2 regions of the Streptococcus constellatus subsp. constellatus genome follow, and region 2 is predicted to be linked to the other one. Evidence: predicted binding sites of a transcription regulator. Region 2 holds the regulator's gene; the other holds the start of a gene.

Region 1 (10,267 bases), 650 kb from region 2:
AGTTTAAAAATATATAGAAGGGAAGAAAATTATGCACATAGCCAAGCAGGCTTTGAATTACATCAGTAGAAAAAGAGTTAAAACTCTTCTTGTATTTCTGATACTTACTCTCATTTCAACTGCCTTAACTAGTAGCTTTTCCATTATGGGAACAACTAATAATATCGAAAAGAAAATCTATGACGCATCTAATACCGGCTTTACCATAACTAGTAAAACACTTGAACGACCACTTTCACTAAAAACAGCAGAAAAATTACTTGAGAATAAAGAAATTTCAAAATTCAACTTCAAATACGATGCTTTAGCAAGTTTGACAGATAAAACTGTTGTTAAGAAAAAACAAGGTGTCACAAGAGACAATCAAAACCCTGTCCTCAACAATCTGGTTGCTGCATTAGGAACAAGTGATTCTACTCTAGAAACAACCTTTGCAAGTGGTGTTTTCAAACTTGAACAAGGAAAGCCAATTCGTAAAGGCGATAAATCCAAGATTCTCATCCATGAAAAATTAGCTAAAAAGAACCATTTAAAGGTTGGAGATAAACTAAAACTAAAGGGAGCTTCCTTAAAGGATGAGGATGCTAAACAACTCCATGAAGTAGAGTTTGAAATTGCTGGTATCTTCTCTGGAAAAAAAGAAGAGAAACAAACCGGTTTAAGCTCAGATGCGACAGAAAATACTGTCTATATGGACTATGAATCGAGCCAACACTTACAAGGCTACAAACCAGCTGATTATAAATTATCTGCAGCCGTTTATTTCGTATCAAATCCAAATCAAATTGATAAAGTCATTAATACAGTCAAAAAGTCAAAAATTGATTGGAAGCAAACTGATCTTGTTAAAAATTCTAAGGCTTTTGAAGCAGTTTCTTCTTCTGTTACCAGTTTCAAACAGATTATTAATGTTTTAACTTTCAGTATCATTATTGGAAGTATCATCGTTCTTTCCTTGATTCTCATGTTCTGGTTGAGAGAAAGGATTTATGAAATCGGAGTACTATTATCTCTCGGTATTTCAAAAGCGATGATTATCTCTCAATTCATACTGGAACTGGTTATCATATCAGTATTTAGTATGGCACTAGCTTCTATTAGTGGCTCTTATATTTCCACTATGGTATTCAAAGGGTTTATAAAAGGCGGTCAACAACAAGATAGCTCATCCGCTATTTTTGAAAATATCGTTCCGCAGTTACATACCTCTACTATTCTGATGACTTATGGAATACTGCTCATCATCATTTTACTTGCAGTAGTAGGTTCATCTTCTATTATCCTACATAAAAAACCAAAAGATATTTTAACCGATATAAGTTAAGGAGACAAAACATGACAATTTTAAAAATGGATTCAGTTAGTTACCAATACAATAGCCTACAAGAAAATGTATTGAATCAGATCACAGCTTCATTTGAAGAAGGAAAATTTTATGCTATTATAGGGAAATCTGGTGCAGGAAAATCAACCTTGCTTTCCCTTCTTGCAGGACTTGATACTCCTACAAAAGGAAAAATCCTCTTTGAAGATCAAGACATCGCTCAAAAAGGCTATAACCATCACAGACGGAAACAAATCTCCCTGGTTTTCCAAAATTATAATTTAATCGATTACTTAACTCCGATGGAGAATGTTCGACTCGTAAATTCTCAAGCAAATAAAGATAGCTTACTACAACTTGGACTCAACGAAAAAGAAATCCATCGTAACGTATTACGATTATCAGGTGGCCAGCAGCAACGGGTTGCTATTGCACGCGCTCTTGCATCTACAGCACCAATTATCTTAGCAGATGAACCAACTGGGAACTTAGATGAAGGTACTGCCATGGACATCATTGAAGTCCTAATTAAATCAGCTAAACAAAAAAATAAATGTGTGATTGTGGTGACACACAGCAAAGAGTTAGCTAATAAAGCAGACGTCGTCTTAGAGTTAAGCAATAAGAACTTAGTCGAAGTCACTAAGAATTATAAATAAGACCTCCAAGGAGAAGAAATTATATGTTAACGATAAAGAACGCTCTTGCCTATGTATGGCGCAAAAAAATAAAAACACTGATTATCTTTTTGATCCTGTTAGCCATCTCTACTTTAACACTTGGCAGTATTGCTGTTAAAAATGCAACAGACGCTGCTTCAAAAGAGACTTTCAAAAATATCACTAGCAGTTTCTCAATGCAGATTAACCGCGAAGTGAACCAAGGTACGCCTCGCGGAGCAGGAAATCTTAAAGGCGAAGATATCGAAGCTGTGGAAAAAGTTAAAGGTATCTCTGGCTACATCAAACGAATGAATGTTGTCGCTGACTTAATTGATCACCAATTGGTTGAATCTGGAGAAACTGACTTTGAAAGCGAAGATAGAAAACAAAAATTCGGCCGTGCCATTATGGCAACAGGTATCAACGATTCATCTAAAGATGATAAATTTACCGCAGAAACCTTCAAACTAGTTGAAGGTAGACATATCAACAAAAATGACAAAAATGTTGCTTTAATTCATAAAGATTTTGCAGAAAAGAACAAACTTAAAGTTGGCGATACGATTAATATAAAATCGAATACTTATGACTATGATAACGTTCGCAAAGCTAATAAAACGACTAAAGTGACAGTTATCGGAATTTTTGACGGGAAAAATAAAGGAGGCGTTTCTAGTCCTCAAGAATTGTATGAAAATACCTTTATCACAGACTTAGAAACGACTAAAACTTTACAAGGTTCAACAGATAAAAACGCTATTTATCAAGATGCTACTTTCTTTGTAAACGGTAGCCAAGATATTGATAAAGTGATGGCGAAAGTAAAAGAAATATCATCTATTGATTGGGAAGCCTACACCCTTGTTAAGAGCACAAGCAACTTCCCAGCACTTCAATCTTCTATTAACGGTATTTACGGCGTTACTGGAAACCTCTTAATCGGAACGCTAATCTTTGGAGCGATTGTTCTTACCCTAGTCTTGTTCTTATGGATCAATGGTCGTAGAAAAGAAATGGGAATCATGCTTTCAATGGGAATTAGCAAAACAAAGATTTTCTTCCAATTTATCACAGAAGTTCTCTTTGTAAGTATATTTAGCTTCATTGGTGCTTACTTTGCAGGTAGTGCTGTCAGCAAGGTGATGGGAAATAGCATTTTAAAACAAGTTACCAGTGGTATTGCTGAAAAACTAGCTCGAGAAGGTAAGAGCGCCAATCTTGGAGGCGGGGCTGAAGTGGATGGCTTTAACAAGACCCTCACTAGCCTCAATGTACATGTATCTCCTGATGATATGACAAAAGTGGTCATCTTTGGACTTGCCATTATCATCGTTTCCGTCCTCATTGCTTCAATCACGCTCCTTAGTAAGCAACCAAAAGACTTACTAATGGGAGATAATAGCAAGTAGAACACAGAAACCATTCATATAAAGAGGCTGAGAAAAAGATCTCAGCCTCATTTTATTATGGTCGAAAGCCTTTGACACGGTAGCTAATGCTCAAAGCACTGCTTTTAGGTTGCAAATAGAACTTGCGGAGCAAGTCACAATTTTGTTCGTCTTTTAGGCTCCAACAAATTTCTTTGATAAACACTTCGTTTTCTTTATCCACCACCTCAACAGTCTCCTGGGCTGCTGAGCAACCTGAGCCTAAAAACAAGAGAGCGAAACTAAACATATTCAATTTTTCGTTCTGCCCCACCACCTTACTTGATAAGTTACTTTTGCCAACCTTCGAACGGAATAACCTTGGATTCACTCTGACATATCAAAGAACGATGTGAAGTTCTTTTGATTTGCTCTCTTAGCCATTGTATGTTGTTTGCCTTTTTGCTACCAACCCTACTGATTGTTTACTGGCTTTTACAGTTCTTTCGATGTGCTTTCAACTTCTTCATAGCCCAGTCATAATGACTTGATGTGCTACTAATAAAGTAGGAGCCGAGGGTACTCCCTCCAACCCATTTATAGATGCCCTTTGAAAACAACTCTTCATCCGTAAAATTTTCAGCTAAAACCAGCACGTTTTTCTGAGATTGATGAAGCATTTTAGTTGCTTCTTCTAACGAAGTCTGTTGATGCTTCTGCCAGAATGCCACATTCAGCTCACCATAGTTTTTCCAATTATAAGCTAGTGGTAAAAATGACTTTTCTACACCATTTTGATTAGAATACACCCAATTGAGAAGCAATTGTTGCCACTCATAAAGGTGAATGAGAACATCTCTAAGATTTTTATCTCTCTTCCAATGAGCTTCTTTCCGTTTCTCATCTTTTGAAAAATCAAATGGGGTATTCAACTCTTCTTCTGTTAATTGAGAAATCAATGACTGTAGCTTTGCATATTGCTGTGTCGCTGCACTAAGCAACTCAGTCTTGCTAGTCGGCCTTACCATGTTAAATTCTCCTTCTGCTTTCTGAATGAACAGGAAACAACTTGACAATATTGTACTGACTCCAAAAGCTAGATTTTTTGTGTCTGACTTTTGGGATACAGTTCACATCTGTCAAGTTTTTGATTTTCTTTCTATTTATTATGTCTCATTTTTTCTTTGATTTCACATTGACAGTCACAATCACCACAGTTTCCCTTTCCCTTAATGATATGGTGCAGCGCTGCGCCAGCTAAAACTAAAATAATGATAGATACAATAATCGTGGACATAATTTCTCCTATACTGTTTGATGTGTCAGACTATCTAAAGTGATAACTTCTACTTTTTCTTTCCGTGCTTTTCTAAAGATGAAATAGAGACCAACTGCTACAACGAACAAAGCAAAAATAGTCCCAAAAGATATTCCTTTTCCATATAGCAACGCTTGACCAAACTGATAAATCACAAGACTAACATTATAAGCCAGTAGCGTTTGGAAAGATAGAGCAATCCATGTCCACTTTGCATTGCCCATTTCGCGATGAATTGCACCAATCGCTGCAAAACAAGGGGCACAAAGCAAGTTAAAGACAAGAAATGAATAGGCAGAAAGTGCCGTATAATGCTGTTGGAGATTGCTCCATAGTTCTTTCGTAGTCTCTGTCGCATCAGTCACTTTATACAAAATTCCAAAAGTCGAAATCACCGTCTCTTTAGCTAATAAGCCGGTGATGGCCGCTACAGTTGCTCGCCAATTACCAAATCCAAGAGGAGTAAAGATCCAAGCTAGTCCCTTTCCTAAGGTCGCTAGAATACTATTTTCCGTTTTGACAGCCTGCAAGCTAAAATTGTAAGAGCTAGCAAACCAAATAAAAATGTTGGTCACAAAGATAATCGTTCCAGCCCGTTTGATAAAACTCAAAGCCTTCTGTCCTGCATAACGCAAAACAGTTTTGACTTGTGGCAAATGATAACTCGGCAGCTCCATGATAAAAGGTGCCACAACACCACCGAGAATCGTTGTCTTTTTCAGAGCAATTCCCGATAAAACAATGGCTCCCATTCCAACAAAATAAGCGCTTGGTGCAATCCAAGGATTATTAGGGAAGAATGCTCCAGCAATCAAAGAAATAATTGGTAATTTGGCGGAGCAAGGCATAAATGTTGTTGTCATAATCGTAATCCTACGGTCACGTTCATTTTCAATAGTTCTACTCGCCATAACGCCAGGAACACCACATCCCGTAGAAATCAGCATAGGAATAAAAGATTTCCCAGATAAGCCAAAGCGTCTAAACAGCCGATCCATAACAAAGGCAATCCGACTCATATAACCAATGTCTTCCAAAATTCCCAAGCAAACAAATAAGACGAAAATCTGCGGAACAAAGCCCAAGACAGCTCCACAACCTGCAACAATCCCATCAACAATCAAAGATTGAAGCCAATCAGATACTGCTAAGTGTTCCAACAGTGATTTGATACCATTCGGAATCCATTCTCCAAAGAGGATGTCGTTTGTCCAATCCGTTCCCATCGTTCCAATCGTTTGAATAGAGAGGAAATACACCAACCACATAACAAGCGCAAAGATTGGTAAAGCTAAATAACGATTGGTCACAATACGGTCAATCTTGTCTGACAAACTTAATTTAGTAACATCGGCTTGCAGCACCATTTTGACTGCTGACTCAATAAACTCATAGCGCGCATTAACAACAATGGTCTCTGCGTCTTCAGTGTAGATTTCCTCCGTAATCCTAATCGCATCTTCAATCTCCGCTTTTTGGAAATCAGACAACACCAGCTGTTCGGATAATTCTTTATCGCGTTCAAAAAGCTTAATGGCATAAAAACGAGCCTGTTTTTGAGGCACTGCATTTCCTAAAATGCGGATAATTTCTGACAAAGCCGCTTCAAAATGACTGTCGTAAACAGGATAGAGCGTTTCATCCGTGCGCTCCATTTCTCGTAAGACCTGCTGCATGACTTGGTCAATCCCAGTCTTTTTCAAAGCACTGGTCGCAACGACTGGCACACCTAGCTGATAACTTAATTTAGTCGTATCGATCCATTTCCCTTGTTTTTCAACGACATCGCTCATATTTAAAGCCAGCACAACCGGAATTCCTGTCTCAATCAATTGCAAGCTCAAGTATAGATTTCGTTCCAAATTGGTTGCGTCAACTACATCCAAAATCCCGTCTGCATTACCGCTTAAAAGATAATTTCTACTAACCACTTCTTCAGAAGTATAAGGCGACAACGAGTAAATTCCCGGTAGGTCTTGGATAATAATTTTTTTGTTTTTGCTAAACAGACCACTTTTCTTCTCGACAGTGACACCAGGCCAATTTCCCACATGCTGGCTACTACCAGTTAATAGGTTAAACAAACTAGTCTTTCCACTATTCGGATTTCCCGCAAGCGCTAATTCTTTCATTGTTTTGCTTCCTTTTCACCTTTCACCACACTAATCAAGCTAGCCTCCGACTTTCTTAAGGTCAAGTCATAGCCCCTAAGCTTAATCTCAAGTGGATCACCCAACGGTGCAACTTTTTGCAATTGAACGTTTGTGTTTTTGGTCAACCCCATGTCCATCAACCGTCGTTTTAAAGCACCATCTGCATGAATTGCTTCGATGTATGCCGAATCTCCAATAGCCAACTCAGATAAAGGAAGAGAAGATTTGCTACTGCCCTTTGGCACAACATCCAGTTTTTTCAAAATAGAATTATCCAAGGCAATCCTCGCAGCTCGAACTAAGAGAATAGCTGTGTCGTTTGTTTTTGAAATGACTTGAATAAAACTGCCTATCTTAATCCCTAGATCAGCTAAATGACGGACACTCGCTTCCTCTAGATCGATTCCGACAATTTCATATTCTGTTACTAATTTTATTTGAGATAAATCCATACTCTCTCCTTTTTATTTTGTCAAGAAATATGCTTACTACCATCATTAGTATACCACTTTTTTCTAAGAATTTCTGACAATTCTAAGATAGATAAGCAAAAATTATTGCAAAATAAATATCCCCTAAGCAGATGCCTAGAGGACATATTTATTAGAGACTAACAAATTTAATATAACAATTCATAGATTTCCATTGCAATCAAATCAATGCTATCAAAAGTATAGGTTTCACGCGCTGCAACATCGCGAAGAGTGAATACTGAGCCATTTTCTTCGTCATAGCTATAAGTTACTTCTGCTACAACAACCCCGTCACGTTCAAAATTACGTTTCAAATTGCCACCATCTTTTGTCATAGCATCTAAACGATTGATAATTCTTACTAAATGTGATTCCATTTTCCTTCTCCTATTCATTTATACGTTACTATTTTACCACAAATGAAAGATGAAATACCAGCAAAAGACCCATTTTTGGTAAATTTAACACAAAATGAAACGCTCAAATATAAAATTCTATCTTTTAACACTTTATTCTTGCAATGTTTTAGAATACTGCTATAATGAAAATAAGAAGTTTGACTATTATTGACCAATTGATTTCCGTCAAGCAAATTTTAAAAGAAAGAGGTAGCACATGCTTTGTCAAAATTGTAAAATAAACGAATCAACTATTCACCTTTACACAAATGTGAATGGAAAACAACACCAAGTTGACCTCTGTCAAAATTGTTATCAAATCATGAAAACAGACCCAAATAATGCCTTATTTCGTGGCATGACCAATATGAACAATCAAAATAATTTAGACCCTTTTGATGATTTCTTTAGCAATCTAGGGAATTTTCAAAATCATCAAGAACCGCAGACCCCTCCTACTCAATCAGGTGGCGGATACGGCAACGGAGGCTATGGTTCCAATCAAGGTGGCAGCACGCGCCAACAAGTACCACAACAACCCAAAGGCCTCCTAGAAGAATTTGGTATCAATGTAACTGAATTTGCTCGGCGGGGCGAGATTGACCCTGTAATTGGTCGTGACGAAGAAATTGTGCGCGTCATTGAAATCCTCAATCGTAGAACGAAGAACAATCCTGTCCTCATCGGAGAGCCCGGTGTCGGTAAAACAGCAGTTGTCGAAGGCTTGGCTCAGAAAATTGTAGACGGTGATGTGCCACATAAACTCCAAGGCAAAGAAGTCATTCGTTTAGATGTCGTTAGTTTGGTTCAAGGGACTGGGATCCGTGGTCAATTTGAAGAACGAATGCAAAAACTCATGAACGAAATTCGCTCTCGTCAGGATGTTATATTATTCATTGATGAAATTCACGAAATTGTTGGAGCTGGTTCTGCTGGCGATGGAAATATGGATGCTGGAAACATCCTAAAACCAGCACTTGCTCGCGGTGAACTCCAATTAGTCGGTGCCACAACTCTCAATGAATACCGGATTATCGAAAAAGATGCTGCACTGGAACGCCGTATGCAGCCTGTAAAAGTTGATGAACCAACAGTTGAAGAAACGATCACTATCCTCAAAGGTATTCAAAAGAAATACGAAGACTATCACCACGTCAAATACACAGACGATGCCATTGAAGCAGCAGCTGTCTTGTCCAATCGTTATATCCAAGATCGCTTCTTGCCTGATAAGGCCATTGACTTGCTAGACGAAGCAGGCTCTAAGATGAATCTGACACTTAACTTTGTCGATCCAAAAATCATTGATCAACGATTGGTAGAAGCTGAAAACCTCAAGGCACAAGCTACTCGTGATGAAGATTTTGAAAAAGCTGCTTATTTCCGTGACCAAATTGCCAAATACAAAGAAATGCAGCAAAATAAAATGGCTGATCAAGATACGCCTCTTATCAGTGAAAAAACCATTGAACATATCATTGAGCAAAAGACAAATATTCCAGTTGGCGACTTGAAAGAAAAGGAACAATCACAATTGATTAGTCTGGCTGATGATTTGAAAGCTCATGTCATTGGTCAAGATGATGCTGTTGATAAAATTGCGAAGGCCATTCGCCGTAATCGAGTTGGACTAGGTACACCAGACCGACCAATTGGTTCTTTCCTTTTTGTTGGGCCAACCGGTGTCGGCAAAACAGAACTTTCTAAACAACTAGCGATTGAGCTCTTTGGTTCAGCTGACAGCATGATTCGTTTTGATATGAGTGAGTATATGGAAAAACATAGCGTAGCAAAACTCGTCGGAGCGCCTCCAGGTTACATTGGCTACGAAGAAGCTGGACAATTAACAGAACGTGTACGTCGTAATCCTTATTCTCTCATTTTACTTGATGAAATAGAAAAAGCTCACCCAGATGTCATGCATATGTTCTTACAAGTACTGGATGACGGACGTCTGACAGATGGACAAGGTCGGACAGTCAGTTTCAAAGATACGATTATCATTATGACTTCCAACGCCGGTACTGGAAAAGTCGAAGCAAACGTTGGATTTGGTGCAGCGCGTGAAGGACGAACTAATTCTGTTATCGGTGAATTAGGAAACTTCTTCAGTCCAGAATTTATGAACCGTTTCGATGGTATTATTGAGTTCAAATCTCTTAGCAAGGAAAATCTCCTACAAATCGTAGATTTGATGCTTGAAGATGTGAATAAACGCTTAGCTGTAAATGGTATTCACCTAGACGTAACAGACAAAGTCAAGGAAAAATTAGTTAATCTTGGTTACGATCCAAAAATGGGAGCTCGTCCACTTCGTCGGACAATCCAAGATCACATCGAGGATGCTATCACCGACTACTATCTTGAACATCCAAGCGAAAAAGAGCTCAAAGCTGTCATGACGAGCAATAGCAAGATTGTTATCAAGTCGTCCAAAAAGTCTGAAAACGAGACCGAAAAAGAAATTAAAACAACAGCAGACGACACTGCTAACTGACTATGAAAATCACTCCTTAGAAGTTTCTCTAGGGAGTAATTTTTCGTTACTGAACTCTATATCTCAAAATTGTCT
Region 2 (10,267 bases):
AAAGCTGGATAGATTTTATCTCAGTCATGGAATACACCGCTTTCTTTGTTGTTATTATTTATCTTTTCGATCTCTTTGTTACAAGAGGTTTAGTACGATTGTTAAATATCTTTTAATTTTTAACCTGCTTGCTATTTGTCAAGTAGGTTTTTATTGTAAAAAATAGCAGTTAAAAGGTTGCATTGGCTATTTTTGTGGTATAATAGGGCTAGAAAGAAACCGAAGCCCACAGGCTTTTTTATTTAGGAAAGGAAGAACTCATGGACAGTTTTGATAAAGGCTGGTTTGTTCTGCAAACCTACTCGGGTTATGAAAATAAAGTAAAAGAAAATCTTTTGCAACGTGCGCAAACCTACAATATGTTGGAAAACATTTTGCGCGTGGAAATCCCAACACAAACGGTACAAGTAGAGAAAAATGGAAAAACGAAAGAAGTTGAAGAAAATCGTTTTCCAGGTTATGTCTTGGTAGAAATGGTGATGACAGATGAAGCGTGGTTTGTCGTACGGAATACACCAAACGTAACCGGTTTTGTCGGTTCACACGGAAATCGCTCTAAACCAACTCCGCTTTTGGAAGAAGAAATCCGTCAAATTTTGATTTCAATGGGACAAACCGTTCAAGAATTCGATATTCATGTGAAAGTTGGCGATACTGTGCGTATCATTGATGGAGCTTTTGCAGATTATACAGGTAAAATCACCGAAATTGACAACAACAAAGTTAAAATGATTATCTCTATGTTTGGCAATGACACGGTTGCAGAAGTAAATCTGAATCAAATTGCAGAGCTATAATTCCTTGAAAAACATAAAAAGGGTTGGGAAAAATTTCCAGCTCTTTTTATATGCTATTTTAGCTTACTTACAAGTTTTGATATTCTCGCTAAGAGCTTATGCTCTTGATAATGATAGATTTCTAGTTGTTGAAAACGAATACATAATTCTTTGAAAATGTTATAATAAGGATTGATAGAACAAAAAAATCATCTTTAAGGAGAAGTTATGAAGACTATTTTTGAAAATCAAGAAGTCAAATTGAACCGTAAAAATGGAAGTACGGTCATTGTTAGAAATGATGGTTTTTCTTATCTAGATGCAAAAAGTGAAAAGAAAAATCTGAATATTTCATTTGATAAAGTTTCTACTATCTTGTCACTTCGTTATTGTAACTCTAATTCAAGTTATAATCTCATTTTTCGAGATAAGAATGGAAAGAATATGGCTGAATTTGATACAGATACCACCATTTACAATAATGGCCATAACATTTTAGAAACGAAAGCAATCCTACTGGCTTTTGCAGCAAGTAAACTTACAAAAGATTTCCCAAATAACCTAAGGGATCTTGATATAACACTGGCTTTTAGCATGAAAGAAAAAGAAATCCGTATTGCCAGTGGTATCATTTATGGCTCAAAGCATAAAATTAGTATTGAAGATATTCGTAGAGTACAATGTGTAACAAATGGTACGATTTCAAATCTTGCACTGTACAAAAGTGATAAAAAGACATTTTGGGATATGCCTGATATGAAGGTTCCTTGTAATGAAATTACTTTACCTTTATTTGAAGCGATTGTTACTAAAAATACAGGGAAGGGAATAGATTTCAGTCGTGGAAACGGTTTTGATCAAAAGACTTCTGAATTTATGATTATTCGTTACATGGATGCTAACTTTTTTGTCAATAGTGATGGAACTCTTGATAAAGAATGGCAAAAACAAATCTATGATAGAATGAGTGCATACAAATATGACCTTGCAACTTTATTAGAATGGGTATTGTAGATTGAGAGTATAATTTTTACATATAAGTTGCTTTGTAGAGATAGAAAAAGGGAATAAAATGAACTGTAGTCAGCTATTACAGTAAGCAATCCGTACAGAATTACGTGAATAAAATAGAAGCGGTCAGCGATGTCCGCTTTTTATGTATAAACAAAATAAAGTGTTACCAAATAGATAGCCTCAAATTTATTCCCAGATTAGTTTCAAAGTAAAACAAAAAGCCTGATTTCACAGGCTTTTTGTTCGGTTGATTCCTGACAGGTCAGGTATTGAAAGGCGGTAGACGGATTTGAACCGACGATCAAGCTTTTGCAGAGCCGTGCCTTACCACTTGGCTATACCGCCACAACTTTTACTATTTTATCGTAAAAAATCATTTTCGTCAAGAGTGTAGATTTGTTTCTATCGGTAAAATTGTAGTGCTTCATCATCTAAGATTAAACTCTAGAATAAACAGATGGAGATTGAGAAGACTATAAAAAAGCAGAATACCTCTTGTAAAATAGAAGAACTTTTGATATGATAGTAGATGTCGTGTAATCGGCAAATACTCATTTCAGATGAATTGTGAAATTGTTGCCTACGGGTGATTTTGCAAGTTGAAATCTGAAAGAGGAAAAAAACAAAAAGGAGATCTTACTCATGGCAGTAATTTCAATGAAACAACTTCTTGAGGCTGGTGTGCACTTTGGTCACCAAACTCGTCGCTGGAACCCTAAGATGGCGAAATACATCTTTACAGAACGTAACGGTATCCACGTAATTGACCTTCAGCAAACTGTAAAATTTGCAGATCAAGCATACGACTTTATGCGCGATGCTGCTGCTAACGATGCGGTTATCTTGTTTGTTGGTACGAAAAAGCAAGCTGCTGATGCTGTAAAAGATGAAGCAGAACGTGCAGGTCAATACTACATCAACCACCGTTGGTTGGGTGGAACTCTCACTAACTGGGAAACGATCCAAAAACGTGTTGCTCGTTTGAAAGAAATCAAACGCATGGAAGAAGACGGAATTTTTGACGTGCTTCCTAAGAAAGAAGTCGCTCTTCTTAATAAACAACGCGCTCGTCTTGAAAAATTCTTGGGTGGTATCGAAGAAATGCCTCGCATCCCAGACGTAATGTACGTTGTTGATCCACATAAAGAACAAATCGCTGTAAAAGAAGCTAAGAAGCTTGGTATTCCAGTGGTTGCGATGGTCGACACGAATACAGATCCAGATGACATTGATGTGATTATTCCAGCAAATGATGATGCTATCCGCGCTGTTAAATTAATCACTGCGAAAATGGCTGATGCGATTATCGAAGGGCGTCAAGGTGAAGATAACGTTGAATCAGTAGAAGTAGAATTAGCTGCAACTGATACACAAGCAGATTCTATTGAAGAAATCGTTGAAGTTGTTGAAGGCTCAAACGAATAATCAAGTAACGAACCTATGGGGCGGGGCCTAGCCCTCCCCTTTTTATTCAATCAAATCGTAATATCTTAATTGGAGGATCAAAATGGCAGAAATTACAGCTAAGCTTGTAAAAGAATTGCGTGAAAAATCTGGTGCTGGTGTCATGGATGCTAAAAAAGCACTTGTAGAAGTAGATGGCGATATCGAAAAAGCAATCGAATTGCTTCGTGAAAAAGGTATGGCAAAAGCTGCTAAAAAAGCAGATCGTGTTGCTGCTGAAGGATTGACTGGTGTCTATGTGAGTGGCAATATCGCTGCTATCGTTGAAGTGAATTCAGAAACAGATTTTGTAGCAAAAAATGCTCAATTTGTTGAATTAGTAAACGAAACGGCTCAAGTGATTGCAGAAGGCAAACCAGCGAACAATGAAGAAGCACTTGCTTTGATAATGCCTTCAGGAGAAACACTTGAAGCTGCTTATGTTAGTGCAACTGCTACAATTGGAGAAAAAATTTCATTCCGTCGTTTTGCAGTTGTTGAAAAAGCAGATGATCAAGTATTTGGTGCATACCAACACAATGGTGGACGTATCGGAGTTATTACTGTTCTTTCAGGTAGTGACGAAGATCTTGCAAAACATGTAGCAATGCACGTTGCTGCTATGAAACCGTCTGTTCTTTCATACAAAGAATTGAGCGAAGAATTTATCCATGATGAATTGGCTCAAATGAACCATAAAATTGACCAAGACAATGAAAGCCGTGCAATGGTTGGTAAACCAGCACTTCCACACTACAAATTTGGTTCTAAACTTCAATTGACAGATGAAGTAATTGCACAAGCTGAAGAAGATATTAAAGCAGGTCTTGCGGCTGAAGGTAAGCCAGAAAAAATCTGGGACAAAATCATCCCTGGTAAGATGGATCGCTTTATGTTAGATAACACAAAAGTCGACCAACAATATACACTCTTAGCCCAAGTTTATATTATGGATGACAGCAAAACTGTTGAAGCATTCCTTGAAAGTCAAGGGGCTACAATCGCTAGCTTCACACGTTTTGAAGTAGGTGATGGTATTGAAAAAGCTGCCAATGATTTTGAATCAGAAGTAGCTGCTACAATGGCTGCTGCACTTGGACAAAACTAAACCAGCCAATCCACTATCTAGAATTTAAAATAAGTAAAAAGGTTAGAGAACTAAGTCTGTTCTCTAACCTTTTCTAGTCCCATTTGCTATTATTTTACAATTCGTTTCGTGAATCCTTTGTGTGAAATGACTAAGTCTACAAAGATTAAAACAACTAAGGAGATAAGTAAATAAGTAATTTCAGAGTAGGTGAAAGCAATTCGATAAGTTTGTGTAAAAAGAATAGCAAAAACACTGGTAACAACAATGGCTAAATCAATTGTCCATTTTGTTTTGGGTTTTATTGAAGACGGTTCAAATAAAAACGGGGCAAATAAACAGGCGACTAATGTGGCGACTTGAACATCTACATAGTCAGCAGAAATAATTGTAAAAAAGAATAAAGTTGAAAACAACCAAACCAGTATATGACGTGTATATTTGAACCAATCCATTTTCATTCATTTGGCCTCCTTTTATTGATATCGTCAAATTTTCATCTATATTATAACGCTTTAAAATTAAAAGGCAAGCGTTTACACTTGAATTGTTGCTGATAGATAAGCTTTTTCACTTGCTTGAATAATCAGACTTTTCAGTTTTTCATTTAACTCTTTTTCTTTTAAAAAGAGAAGAATTTCGGTATAATATTAGTCAAAGATAGTCAATGTCAGTTGTGGGTAGTTGTTTATAGACTGAGACCAAAAAGAAAGGAGTTGTCATGAGTAATAAAAATACATCAGATAATATTGAAGAATATATTAAAGCTCTTTTGGCACAGGCAGGGATTGCGGAGCTGAAGCGAAGTGAGATTGCAGATGTTTTTCAGGTTGTTCCTAGCCAGATAAATTATGTAATAAAGACGCGCTTTACGGAGAGTCGTGGCTATGTTGTTGAAAGTAAGCGTGGTGGAGGAGGCTATATTCGGATTGGTCGAATTGAATTTTCCAATCACCATGAGTTGCTTTGTGATTTGTTGCATAGCGTTGGTGAGCAGATTAGCCATCAGGTCTTTACAGATATTATTCAGCTGTTATTTGATGAACAGATCATGACAGAACGAGAAGGGAATCTTCTTTTAGCAACGACAACAGACAGGGTGTTGGGGACAAATGCTGCACAGATTCGTGCGCGGATGTTAAAGAAAATTTTACAGCAAGTTGATAGAAAAGGGAAAAACTAATATATGAAACATTCAAAAGCTTTGACAGAAAGTATTGAATCAGCACAGCTATTAGCAAGTCATTTTGAAACGGATTATTTAGAGTCTTGGCAGCTGTTGATTGCTATGGCAAATAATCCTTATAGTGTTGCTGGTTCAGTTTTAAATGATTATCCACTTGAAATTGATGATTTTGAAAAGGCGGCTTTTCATATCACGGGGAAAGTCTATCAACAAGAGGGAGCTTTTACTATTTGGCCGTTTTCTTATCGCATGAAAGTGTTATTTTTGACTGCTGAACAAATTGCAGAGGCGGTTCATGCCAAGAACCTTGGGACAGAGCATGTGTTGCTAGCTATGTTATTTGACCGAGGAAGTTTGGCAGCGCGTATTCTTGAATTTATTGGTTTTAGTTACGAAGATAAAGAAGGTGCTCTACGCATGACAGATCTTCGGAAAAATTTAGAGCATAAGGCAAGCTGGAATAAAGAGGATTTAAAGGCGATTCGTCACCTAAATAAAAATGCTGCAGCAACAAGACAAACGATGGCTAATATGATGGGAATGCCTCCTGCAACCAGTGGCGGACTAGAAGATTATACTCGTGATCTAACTGAAATGGCTCATATGGGCCTTTTAGAACCGGTCATTGGGCGGGATAAAGAGATTTCTCGCATGCTTCAGATTTTAAGTTGCAAGACGAAAAATAATCCAGTTTTGGTAGGAGATGCAGGAGTTGGGAAGACAGCATTAGCCCTTGGTTTGGCGCAACGTGTGGCAGCTGGTCAAGTTCCAAATGAGCTTGCAAAGATGAGAGTTTTAGAGCTAGATTTAATGAATGTGGTGGCTGGAACTCGTTTTCGTGGTGATTTTGAGGAACGGATGAAGAATATTATCAATGATATTGAAGCAGATGGACATGTCATTCTTTTCATTGATGAGCTTCATACTATTATGGGGTCGGGTAGCGGGATTGACTCGACATTAGATGCAGCGAACATTCTCAAGCCAGCTTTGGCCAGAGGGACACTCAGAACGGTCGGCGCAACGACACAAGAAGAGTACCAGAAATATATTGAAAAGGACGCAGCTCTTTCACGGCGCTTTGCTAAGGTTGCTATTGAAGAGCCAACAGTAGCTGATAGTATTGCGATTTTACAAGGGCTAAAGAAAACTTATGAAGATCACCACAAGGTCGTGATTACGGATTCGGCCATTGAGACGGCTGTTAAGTATGCTTATCGTTATCTAACAAGCAAACATCTACCGGATTCGGCCATTGATTTGCTAGATGAAGCCGCTGCAACAGTACAAAATAAAGGTCCGCAAAATCACGTAAAAGCAGAATTAAGTGCAGCAGACGAGGCTTTAATGGCAGGCAATTGGAACAAAGTTAGTACGTTGTTGGAGAAAGAGAGTCAGCCGATTGTCTATAAATTAAGGGTGAAAGACGAGGATGTTTTGGCAACGCTCAGCAGTTTATCAGGTATTCCCGTGCAAAAGTTGACGCAAACAGATGCGAAGAAATACCTCAATTTAGAAAAGGAACTGCACAAGCGGGTCATTGGGCAAAATGAAGCAATTTCTGCTATTAGTCGAGCGATTCGGCGCAATCAATCCGGTATCCGCACTAGCAAGCGTCCAATTGGCTCCTTTATGTTCTTAGGGCCAACCGGAGTCGGAAAAACTGAGCTAGCTAAGGCTTTGGCAGAAGTTCTCTTTGATGACGAAACAGCACTGATTCGTTTTGATATGAGTGAATACATGGAAAAATTTGCTGCCAGTCGCCTCAATGGAGCGCCTCCAGGTTATGTTGGTTATGAAGAAGGGGGCGAATTAACTGAAAAAGTTCGCAATCGTCCGTACTCTGTACTCCTCTTTGATGAGGTAGAAAAAGCACATCCTGATATTTTCAATGTGCTTCTCCAAGTCTTAGATGACGGGGTGCTGACAGACAGCAAGGGGCGTAAGGTGGATTTTTCCAATACCATTATCATTATGACCAGCAATCTTGGTGCGACAAGTTTGCGGGACGACAAGACGGTTGGTTTTGGAGCACGTGATGTTCACTTTGATCATGAAAGCATGGAAAAACGGATGATGGAAGAGCTCAAGAAAAGTTATCGTCCAGAATTTATTAACCGAATTGATGAAAAGGTTGTTTTTCACAGTTTGACTAGCGAAGACATGCAGGAAGTGGTGAAAATTATGGTGCAACCGCTCATTTCTAGTCTTGCAGAAAAAGGAATTAAACTCAAATTCCAGCCGAGTGCTTTGAAGCTTCTAGCTCAAGAGGGCTATGATCCTGAAATGGGAGCTCGTCCATTGCGTCGAATTCTACAAACTCGGGTGGAAGACCATTTATCAGAATTACTTTTAGCAGGTGAGCTAAAAACGGGACAAAGCTTGAAAGTCGGTGTCAAGGCTGGAAAATTGAAGTTTGAAGTGCTCTGAGTTTTTATTCGAAGCATTCATCAGGGAATAGATAAGGTATTTTAATATGAACATTCGTGAAATGGTAGAAGCAGATTACGACCAAGTTTACCAATTATGGCTGTCATGTGCAGGTATGGGCTTAAATCATTTGGATGATTTTAAGGAGGGAATTGCACAGTTTCTAAAAAGAAACCCTCAAACTTGTCTGGTAGCAGTAGAAAATCAACTAATTCTTGGAGCGATTTTAGTTGGCTTTGATGGTCGAAGGGCGTATATCTATCATACAGCTGTTCATCCGCATTACCGTAGGAGAGGGATTGCTCGACAGTTGGTTGAAACAGTTTTAACTGTCTTAGATGAGTTGAAAATTCATAAGGTTGCCTTGGTTGTCTTTAAAAGGAATGTAGAAGGAAACAAGTTTTGGGAGAAATTAGGATTCTCTGTTCGAGAAGATCTCATTTACCGCAATCAACCAAGGACTGAAATGGTTCGGCTGGATACCTAGTAGAAATGACTAATAAAAAACATCAATCATTTAGGAATAATTTCCCAGATGATTGGTGTTTTTTTAATGTTTAAACTTGTAGCAATTCTTCAATTTCTGCAAGGCTGTTGGCTTGGGAAATAGCGCTGCGGAGTTTGGCAGCTCCTGCCGTTCCGCGGAGGTAATGAGGTGCTAAGCCACGAAATTCTCTAATGGCGATATGCTCGCCCTTGAGGTTAATTAGACGTTTCAAATGATCGTAAGCGACTTGCATTTTATCCTCAAAGCTGAGATCAGGCAGGATTTCTCCTGTTTCAAAATAGTGGTTAATCTGATGAAAGAGATACGGATTGCCCATAGCAGCGCGCCCAATCATGACAGCGTCAGCACCGACTTCTTCTATACGCTGTTGAGCATCTTGAACAGTACGAATATCGCCATTGGCAATAAAAGGAATCTTGGTTAAGGCTTGCGCAACATTGTGGAGGGTTTCAAGATCAGCGTGCCCAGTGTACATCTGCTCGCGTGTACGACCGTGCATAGCAAGAGCCGCCACACCAGCAGCTTCAGCTGCAAGGGCATTTTCCACAGCTAGTGAGGCATCTGCCCAACCAGTACGCATTTTCACGGTCAACGGAATATCTAGAACAGAACGAACTTTATTGATAATAGAATAGATTTTTTCTGGATCTTTGAGCCATTTTGCTCCAGCTTCGTTTTTGACAATTTTATTGACAGGACAGCCCATATTGATATCCACAATATCTGTTTGGGTATTTTCTTGGATAAATTCGGCAGCGCGCGCCAAACTATCTTCGTCACTCCCAAACAACTGAATGGAAACGGGATGTTCTTCTTCGTCAATATGCAACATATGGAGTGTCTTTTTGTTATTGTATTGAATGCCCTTGTCTGAGACCATTTCCATGACGACAAGTCCTGCGCCAAGCTCTTTTGCAATCGTCCGAAAAGCTGAATTGGTGACGCCTGCCATGGGAGCAAGAACAGTCCGGTTGGGAATTTTTACATCACCAATCAAAAAAGCGGTATTAAGATTTGTCACGAATGAGTTCCTCCAAGTCTTTTTCGTCAAAATGATATGTGCTTTGGCAGAATTGGCAAGTGATTTCAGCGCCGTGGTCTTCATCTCGCATTTCTTCAAGATCTGACTTAGGTAGGCTTGAGAGGGCATTTAAAAACCGTTCTTTGCTGCAATCACATTGGAAGCGGAGCTCTTCTTCTGACAAGCGTTTGTAGGGTTCGTTGCCATAGATAGCTGAAAGCAAGGCTTCAATATGGTTTTCAGATTCCAAAAGTGTTGAAATAGCAGGCATTTCTTGGATTCGTTTTTCAAAGCGGGTGATTTCTTCTTCTTTGGCACCAGGGAGAACTTGCAAGAGAAATCCGCCAGCAACCTTGACCTTGTCGTTGGTATCTAGTAGTACATTCAAGCCAATGGCTGAAGGAGTCTGTTGACTTTCTGTTAGATAGAATGCAAGGTCTTCTCCAATCTCACCAGAAACGAGTGGAGTCATAGAATGATAAGGATTTCCAGTTCCATAATCCGTAATAACGAGAAATTCGCCATTTCCAACGAATGGTCCAACCAACACTTCACCTGTTGCAGTTTTTTTAATGTCCACACCGGAATTTTGCACATAGCCTTTGACAGTACCTTTTGTATCTGCGACGGTGATAATCGCACCAAGGGAGCTTGTCCCTAGTACTTTGACGGTGATTTTTGTATCTCCTTTTTCGTTTGCGGCAAGGATTTGACTGGCAATGAGTGTGCGACCTAACGCTACGGTTGAGCTAGCAAGGGTCTGGTGTTTTTCCTGAGCTGTTCGAACAGTTTCGGTACTATC

The links. Region 2 encodes CtsR, which represses protease genes until heat stress. Its sites were predicted from a motif close to TTGGTCAAAAAAGGTCAAANA; they were not measured.
Region 1: a site for CtsR is predicted at 7,851-7,871, ahead of SCSC_RS06740 (ATP-dependent Clp protease ATP-binding subunit). Genes of this name have one in related genera too.

The regions. Positions count from the first base shown of each region.
Region 1 covers NZ_AP014647.1:1,379,196-1,389,462, forward strand. The annotation lists gene SCSC_RS06695 (ABC transporter permease) at 32-1,324, shown strand; gene SCSC_RS06700 (ABC transporter ATP-binding protein) at 1,336-1,983, shown strand; gene SCSC_RS06705 (ABC transporter permease) at 2,007-3,395, shown strand; gene SCSC_RS06710 (hypothetical protein) at 3,451-3,600, opposite strand; gene SCSC_RS06715 (ClbS/DfsB family four-helix bundle protein) at 3,839-4,381, opposite strand; gene SCSC_RS06720 (FeoB-associated Cys-rich membrane protein) at 4,513-4,650, opposite strand; gene feoB (ferrous iron transport protein B) at 4,659-6,803, opposite strand; gene SCSC_RS06730 (FeoA family protein) at 6,800-7,276, opposite strand; gene SCSC_RS06735 (DUF1797 family protein) at 7,444-7,674, opposite strand; gene SCSC_RS06740 (ATP-dependent Clp protease ATP-binding subunit) at 7,913-10,192, shown strand; gene SCSC_RS06745 (GyrI-like domain-containing protein) at 10,239-10,267, opposite strand, start outside.
Region 2 covers NZ_AP014647.1:125,299-135,565, forward strand. The annotation lists gene secE (preprotein translocase subunit SecE) at 1-116, shown strand, start outside; gene nusG (transcription termination/antitermination protein NusG) at 261-797, shown strand; gene SCSC_RS00660 (hypothetical protein) at 1,005-1,790, shown strand; tRNA gene SCSC_RS00665 (tRNA-Cys) at 2,065-2,135, opposite strand; gene rpsB (30S ribosomal protein S2) at 2,433-3,215, shown strand; gene tsf (translation elongation factor Ts) at 3,298-4,341, shown strand; gene SCSC_RS00680 (hypothetical protein) at 4,431-4,781, opposite strand; gene SCSC_RS00685 (CtsR family transcriptional regulator) at 5,042-5,503, shown strand; gene SCSC_RS00690 (ATP-dependent Clp protease ATP-binding subunit) at 5,507-7,936, shown strand; gene SCSC_RS00695 (GNAT family N-acetyltransferase) at 7,983-8,423, shown strand; gene dusB (tRNA dihydrouridine synthase DusB) at 8,494-9,465, opposite strand; gene hslO (Hsp33 family molecular chaperone HslO) at 9,452-10,267, opposite strand, start outside.